2 regions of the Planococcus dechangensis genome follow, and region 1 is predicted to be linked to the other one. Evidence: riboswitches for the same ligand, from Rfam matches in the RefSeq annotation. Region 1 holds a riboswitch; the other holds the start of a gene.
The links. A riboswitch is a leader RNA that binds a small molecule or an ion and turns the genes downstream of it on or off. The one in region 1 is predicted to bind preQ1.
Positions count from the first base shown of each region.

Region 2: another riboswitch for preQ1. It lies ahead of queF (preQ(1) synthase); the one in region 1 lies ahead of queC (7-cyano-7-deazaguanine synthase QueC).

Region 1 is NZ_JBHSGL010000016.1:75,725-79,940, reverse strand. Features, by position in the region: gene ACFO5U_RS16750 (universal stress protein) at 193-693, shown strand; gene ACFO5U_RS16745 (NADP-dependent oxidoreductase) at 733-1,674, opposite strand; PreQ1 riboswitch class I at 1,779-1,822, shown strand; gene queC (7-cyano-7-deazaguanine synthase QueC) at 1,830-2,492, shown strand; gene queD (6-carboxytetrahydropterin synthase QueD) at 2,489-2,914, shown strand; gene queE (7-carboxy-7-deazaguanine synthase QueE) at 2,911-3,618, shown strand; gene ACFO5U_RS16725 (zinc ribbon domain-containing protein YjdM) at 3,694-4,020, opposite strand; gene ACFO5U_RS16720 (universal stress protein) at 4,105-4,216, opposite strand, start outside.
Region 2 is NZ_JBHSGL010000002.1:288,095-292,310, forward strand. Features, by position in the region: gene ACFO5U_RS01970 (cytochrome P450) at 1-831, shown strand, start outside; PreQ1 riboswitch class I at 2,121-2,168, shown strand; gene queF (preQ(1) synthase) at 2,265-2,759, shown strand; gene ACFO5U_RS01980 (queuosine precursor transporter) at 2,772-3,404, shown strand; gene ACFO5U_RS01985 (endonuclease/exonuclease/phosphatase family protein) at 3,457-4,216, opposite strand, start outside.

The sequences.
Region 1 (4,216 bases):
ATTTTCTTTATAAAAGAGATATATTTTTATTGGTAGAATTTCAGCCGAAGCCGCAGAATGCAAGATCTAAAAGTATTTCACAATAATTAACAAAAAACTAATTATAAAAATTTTAAGAATTTTCATCGATTAGGGAGGAACAATTCACATGTGCCTCGAAAGTTACAGTATAGACAAAGGAGGAATGCTGAGATGACATTAAAGTATAATCAAATTATGGTAGCGGTAGACGGTTCTAAAGAAGCGGAATGGGCTTTCAAAAAGTCCATCGGCATCGCCACACGGAACCATGCGACATTGAATTTAGTGAATATTATCGATACCCGTTCATTCGCCGCTATCGAAGCCTATGACCGCTCGATTGCAGACCGGGCGCAAAAGTTTGCTGAAGACCTGCTCGGGGATTATAAAAAAGAAGCCGAGGCTGGCGGCGTTGAAAAAGTCAACATCGTCGTTGATTACGGTTCTCCGAAAACGATGATTCCGCGTGAACTTGCAGAAAGAGTTGAAGCGGACTTGATCGTTTGTGGTGCGACCGGCTTGAATGCTGTCGAACGCTTCCTAATCGGCAGCGTATCCGAACATATTGTCCGCTCTGCGAAATGCGATGTGCTCGTCGTACGTACGGACCAGGCACAAAGTGATGCACCGGATGATTATTATTCGGAAGAACGCTCCGGCAAACCGGAATAAGACAAACAAAAGCACGCGGCCATTGATGCCGCGTGCTTTTTATGTTTCTTTCACCTTGATGACGATCTTCCCTCTGGCGTGGTGCGTTTCACTCAATTCATGCGCTTGGCGGACATCTTGTTCCGTCAAATGAAACACATGGCCCACCTCCGGCCTCACTTCCCCAGTGATGAACAAATCAGCGAGTTTCCTCAATTGCGCACCGTCCGGCTCCAGCCAGAAGCTGTTGACGGAAATGCCGAATTGTTCTGCTTTTGTTTCATCCGGCTGTCCTGCAATACTGACGAGCCTGCCACCACGCTTCAATACGCCATAGCTTTTCTCCAAGGTTTCTCCACCCATCGTATCCAAAACAAAATCGAAATCCTCCAGCACTTCCGAGAAATCTTCTTCGTGATAGTCGATAACGCGATTCGCACCGAGTGAAGTGACCAGTTCGTCGTTTTTATCGCTCGCTGTCGTCGCTACAAAACAGCCGATGCTGTTGGCGATTTGGATAGCCATGCTGCCGACGCCGCCTGCACCAGCATGGATCAGTACTTTCTCGCCTTTTTTAATATGGCCGATCTCCACCAGGCATTGCCAAGCCGTGAGCCCGGTCAGTGGAATAGCGGCCCCTTGTTCAAAACTCATGATTTCCGGCATTCGGGCCAGCAAGTTTTCATCAACCGGCACGAATTCCGCGTAGGTGCCTTGACGCGTCGTCGCTGGCCGGGCAAACACGCGGTCCCCAACATGGAAATGAGTGACCTGCGAACCGATCTCGCGGACGACGCCTGCTACATCCCATCCGAGAATAATCGGAAATTCCCAAGGCAGCATGTCTTTTAGGTAGCCTTCCCGCAGCTTCCAGTCGATCGGATTGACCGAGGTCGCATGCACTTCGACAAGCACTTGATTTTCGGCAATGGATGGTGTTTCAACATCCCGTTCTTTTAATTGCTCTTTCCCTCCATACTGATCTATGACAATCGCTTTCACTCGCAGCCACCCCTTCCATTTTAGTTATCTATACCCTTTTATGGCTTTACTACACACGAAAAAGCGCCATTGGTATTTCAATTATGCTATTATGGAAACTGTTTCATAAAGAGGTTCGCAAACTCCCTCTCAAAAAAACTAAGGAGCTGTAAGTCATGAAGAATGAAAAAGCTGTCGTTGTATTCAGCGGCGGACAAGATAGCACCACTTGCCTGTTTTGGGCACTTGAACAATTTCAAGAAGTGCTCGCTGTCACTTTCGATTATGGGCAGCGCCATGCCCAAGAAATCGATCACGCCAAACGCATTGCCGAAACACTCGGCGTCACGCTTCAAGTACTCGACCTCGGGCTGATCAATCAATTGTCCGCTAACGCCTTGACGCGCGATTCAATCACCGTAACGGGCCAAACGGACGGCTTGCCTTCGACATTCGTGCCGGGGCGCAATCTTCTGTTCTTATCCTTTGCCGCCATCTATGCCGATGCATTCGGTGCGCGTCATTTGGTGACGGGCGTCAGCGAGACCGACTTCAGCGGCTACCCCGACTGCCGCGATACATTCATCCGCTCGCTGAATGTCACCTTGAATTTGGCGATGGACAAGCAATTCATCATCCATACGCCACTCATGTGGCTCGATAAAGCAGGCGTTTGGGAATTGTCCGACGAGCTTGGCGCTTTGAAATTCGTCCAAACCGAAACATTGACTTGCTATAACGGGGTAGCCGCTTCAGGATGCGGAACATGCCCAGCATGCGTGCTGCGGAATGACGGGTTAGCTAAATACTTAGGCGAAAAAGCTGGTGACGAGTCATGATGCAGCAATTTTATCCTTCAGTCGCACACGCTTTTCGCTTTGAATTGAATAAAGACATGCATTTTTCTGCAGCCCATTATATCCCTGCAGAACAAGCGGGACAGTGTGCGCGCATGCACGGCCATACGTATACACTTAATATCACGATTGGTGGCAACGAGTTGAATGCGACCGGTTTTCTAATCGATTTTAAAGAGTTGAAAAACTTGATCCATAGACGCTATGACCATACGGTGTTGAATGACCACGCCGAATTCACCGAAACGTTTCCGACGACTGAACAACTCGCGGAACAAATATTTCTCATGACACAAAAAATGCTCGACGGGACCGACAACCAGCCGCGCTGCCTCCAGGTCATAGTCCGGGAAACCCCGACAAGTTATGTCGTTTATCGCCCATCGAAGGAGGAGTCATTATGAAGATTCCGGTAATGGAAATATTTGGCCCGACAATCCAAGGCGAAGGCATGGTCATGGGGCAAAAAACGATGTTCGTACGGACTGCGGGCTGTGATTATTCTTGTTCGTGGTGCGATTCCAAATTTACGTGGGACGGAACAGGAAAAAGCGTCATGATGACCGCACCGGATATTGCCGATCAACTGGACGAACTCGGAAAACAGGCATTTTCCCATGTCACCTTATCCGGCGGCAATCCGGCGCTTCACAAAGGCATTGGCGAATTGGTCGCCTTATGCCAGGAGAATGGCTGGCAAACAGCGGTCGAAACGCAAGGAAGCATCTGGCAAGATTGGCTATTGGAAATCGACGAGGTCACCGTTTCTCCCAAGCCACCCAGTTCCGGGATGATTTTAGATTACTCGAAACTGGATGCGATGCTTGGAAAACTTTCTTCAGCCAAAGCCAGCTTAAAAGTCGTTGTCTTCGACGAAGAGGATTTTTTCTTTGCCGAACAGCTTCACTTGCGTTACCCGGCATTTCCGTTCTTTTTGCAAGTCGGGAACGACGATACAGCGACTACCGACGATGAAAAGCTGACACAGCATTTACTGGAACGTTACCAATGGTTGATCGACCAGCATCTATCTTCCACTGTCATGAACGACGCCAAAGTATTGCCACAGCTTCATACATTGCTGTGGGGCAACAAACGCGGTGTGTAAGCGCAAAAGGGTGTTCATCCATTAGATGAACACCCTTTTTGCTTGCTGCTATTTTCTTGATGCACCCAAAATCGGCTATGCTTTTTTGACAAACTCGGATTTCAGCTGCATCGCGCCGAATCCATCGATTTTGCAATCGATGTTATGGTCGCCTTCAACCAGACGGATGCTTTTCACTTTGGTGCCGATTTTTAATGTGTTTGAACTGCCTTTCACTTTCAAATCTTTGATAACCGTCACTGCATCTCCGTCTTTAAGAATGTTGCCTACTGCATCACGTACAGTCTCCACTTCTTCAAGGTTTGGATTCCATTCATGAGCGCATTCTGGGCAGACGAGCATATCGCCATCTTCGTACGCATATTCAGAACCGCATATCGGGCAGTTCGGCAATTGCACCATTCTTATATCCTCCAATAATTATGCCTAATCGTTCAGCATGTCTAGTTCATTATACCAGACGGTCCAAGGTTTATCAGTGCTCCATTATTTAACGACAAGGACAGGGCATTCTGCATGGTTGACCACTTTGTGGCTGACACTGCCAAGCATCACTTCCCGGATCGGGGATAATCCGCGGCTGCCGATTACGACCAAA
Region 2 (4,216 bases), on a different contig from region 1:
GAGCTCGTCACCATGGTCGATTCGTTCGGGCTGACAGAAGGTCGCTATCTTGAAGGCATGAAAGCACGCAAACTCCATGAAGAGTGGCTCAAGAAAATCATCAAAGAAATCCGCAAAGGTGAATACAATCCACCGCCTTACACGGCAGCTTATATCATCGCCCATCACCGCACGCCTGATGGCAAATTGCTCGACCTCAATACCGCAGCGGTCGACTTGAACAATGCTTACCGCCCGATGATTGCGACAGCCTATTTCATCGTTTTCGGTGTCATGGCGATGAACGACCATCCGGAAACACGCGGCAAACTACAAGCGGATAAAGACAACTACAGCCATAACTTCGCGCAGGAAGTGCGCCGTTATTATCCTTTCGCGCCTGTCATGGCAGCGATTGTCAAAAAGGATTTCGTATGGCAGGACGTTCATTTCAAAAAAGATATGCGCGTCATCCTCGATTTGTTTGGCACAAACCGCCACCCGGATTCTTGGGACAACGCCGACGAATTCATCCCGGAACGCTTCAGTACATGGGATGGCAGCCCGTTCTCCTTCGTACCGCAAGGCGGCGGCGACCATCATACCGGACACCGCTGTGCAGGTGAGTGGATGACTGTCATGGTCATGCAATCGTTCTTCAAATACTTTGCGGAAAACTTGAACTATACCATTCCAGAACAAGATCTCTCTTACGACATGTCCCGTATGCCGACGATGCCGAAGAGCCGCTTGATTTTAAAAGACGTGAAGAAAGTGAAAGCCCGCCCGGACAATGTGTTCTATCATGAACAGAAGAATACAACTGTGCAATCAGGGTGCCCGTTCCATTGATAATGAAAGGTTAGAGATTCTGTCTCTAGCCTTTTTAATTTGCTGGAAAAAAGATAGCGAGGATTTTCTTGTGAAATTGTTCCTGTTCATTAGTTGAGCTTCATTTTAGTATTCGCCGCCATGCTTCGGGTTGGCCTCTTGCCGCAAGCCAAGAAGGACGCTTGTCTTACGGCGTCGGCTCACCCGTGTGCGCTTGGCGGCTTGGAGATTTCATTGATTGGGGTGCGTGTAGATAGATCTGCTTCTATATAAAGTTTCCGGCTAGTGTGGGAATCGCTTCCCGGATCGGGCGAATGTGAGGATAGCGAGGGTTTGCTTGTGGAATCGTTCCTGTTCTTTAATTGAGCTTGATTTTGGTAGTCGCCGCCCTGCTTTGGGTTGGCCTCTTGCCGCAAGCCAGGAAGAACGCCTGTCTTCCGGCGTCGGCTCACCCGTGTGCGCTTGGCGGCTGGGAGATTTCATTGATTGGAGTGCGCGTAGCTAGATCTGCTTCTTTATGGAGTTGTCGGCTAGCGGGGGAATCGCTTCCCGGATCGGGCGAATGTGAGGATAGCGAGGGTTTGCTTGTGGAATCGTTCCTGTTCTTTAATTGAGCTTGATTTTGGTAGTCGCCGCCCTGCTCTGGGTTGGCCTCTTGCCGCAAGCCAGGAAGAACGCCTGTCTTCCGGCGTCGGCTCACCCGTGGCGCTTGGCGGCTGAGAGATTTCATGGATTGGGGTGCGTGTAGCTAGATCTGCTTCTTTATGGAGTTGCCGGCTAGCGGGGGAATCGCTTCCTATGACGCAGTATCTAGCAAATTGGTGCCTGAACTAGAAATCTGGTTAGTGGATTAGAACTAATTAGGTTTTATTCATAGCCAAGATGACTTGAGCTACAAAGTAGGATGCTTTTCTCCATTCGACATTGAATGGATTAAAGAAATTATCCACCACTTTAAAACTAGAGACGGAGTGGAAGGGGACGACGCCTGGGGGACTGCGCGGGCTGGCGAGACAAATGTGCGATGCTCTTTGCCGCACATTGGCTCAACACCCGCCCCACACCCGGGCAGCTGAAAGCGCGACGTCCTGTCGCATCAGTTGCATGACTCGCATCCTGCGAGCCTCAAGCAGCCCTCCTGAAACGCAGTCGAAAAGTGGAAGCTTTTTCAATCACTTCTTTTCATTTCACATGTCTTAACTTATTAACTATATGATCCGCAACTTGCAGATGCTAAGCTCCAACAAACCAACAATTGACAGAATCGCGTCCATCTTATACGATAAGGCAGGAAATTAAATAACCCGGCAACGGGAGAGGTTCATAGCATTCCACCCTCTATAAAAAACTATGGATTTTGAAATCAAGCCGAATCCACATGCGATTCGGCTTTTCGTTTGTCCGAATTTTTTATAGCTCTCCCCCAGTCGGCCATTTTGAAGGAGGCCACACATATGGCAGGAAGAAACGAAGATACACTCGAGCATTTGTCTTTGCTCGGCAACCAGAACACACGCTACAAATTCGAATACGATCCAGGCATCCTAGAAGCGATCGACAATCTCCACACGCGCGACTACTTCGTTAAATTTAATTGCCCGGAGTTCACCTCGCTGTGCCCGCAAACCGGCCAGCCGGATTTCGCGACGATTTACTTGAGCTTCATCCCCGATAAAAAGCTCGTCGAAAGCAAAGCCTTGAAGCTATATTTGTTCAGCTTCCGCAACCACGGCGATTTCCATGAAGATGTCGTCAACATCATCATGAACGACTTGATCGAATTGCTCGACCCGCGCTATATCGAAGTATGGGGCAAATTCACCCCGCGCGGCGGTTTGTCGATCGATCCATATACAAATTATGGCAAGTCCGGCACAAAATACGAAGAAATGGCGACGTACCGGATGATGAATCACGACATGAACCCGGAAACGATCACCAACCGTTAAGGAGATCCGCTCATGTTACTTTATTTGAATGGCGCCTTTGTCGGTCTTCTCATTTTATCGAATATCCTTGCTGTTAAGTTGTTCTCCATCAGTGAATGGGCGGTGCTGCCGGCTGCGGTCATCGTCTACGTCTTTACATTCCCGATCACCGATACGATCGCCGAAGTGTACGGCAAAGAAGCGGCGCGCCAGACGGTCATGGCTGGATTTTTCACTCAAATCGCTGCATTGGTGTTCATCTTTTCCGCCATCCATTTGCCATCCGCGCCGTTTTTCGCGGACCAAGAAGCGTTTGAATCGATTTTCTCCGCCGGGTTTCGGGTGACGCTGGCAAGCCTGGTATCTTATTTCATTAGCCAAAACTTGGATGTCACCATATTCCACAAGTTGAAAGCACGCAATGGCGAATCCAAGCTATGGCTGCGTAATAACGCGTCGACCATGGTCAGCCAATTGGTTGACACCGCCATTTTTATCACCATCGCATTTTACGGCACGATGCCGCTCGCAGCCTTAGTGGCGATGGTTTTTACGCAGTATTTGTTCAAGTGGGCCGTCGCAGCAGCCGATACTCCGCTCGTTTATTTGCTCGTCAAACTTGCACGCCGATCGAAAACTGCAAGTCAAAACAGCTTCGCTCAATAGCCTAAAAACTAATAATGCCGCCATCCGTTCCTGGATGGCGGCATTTCGTATATTAGTTTTTTTGATTAAAGGGCTGTGTAACTGGCAGTAAGACAGCAGCCTGATTGTTTTTCTTCGTCCATGCAAGCTCCGCTGCAATCGGCAAATGATCCGATGCGGCCGTTTCGATCGTTTGCGCACTATGCACTTCGAATCCATGGTCGGCAAAAATATAATCGATCCTTGTCATCGGACGGAACGATTCACCGGTTTCATTGTTTTCGTAAGGAGATGGGTAAGTGTTCGCATCGCCATTTTTCGCTTTCAAAAAGACATCTGTCAGCAAACGGTGTAAGGAATGCAAATGCCGGTGAGACGGCGGCGCATTGAAATCGCCCGCAATGATTTTTGGAAAATGGCTTTTCCCGGAGATGTCCAATAATTCCTGCACACTAACTTCAAGCTCTTCATCTTTCAGCGACAAATGAGTGTTTAATACTTTGAGGTACGTTCCATCCACTTCAATAACTGCCTCTAGCACACCGCGTTGTTCATTGTTGTAAACTTCGGTGACGACTTGTGTCAAAAAGTGGTTTTCTGCATACTTGATCGGATAGAGGCTTAATGTGGCATTGCCGTATTGGCGGTTCGGCCGTTCATTGTTATCCGAGGCCTGATTGAGATTGGCGCCGTATGCAGCATACATCCCGAGCCGTTCAGCAAGCCATTCGACCTGATCGATATAAAAACTCCGGTCTGAAAAATAACGGTCGACTTCCTGCAATGCCACAATCGTGGCACCCGACTCTTCAATGACGCGCGCGGTTCTTTCC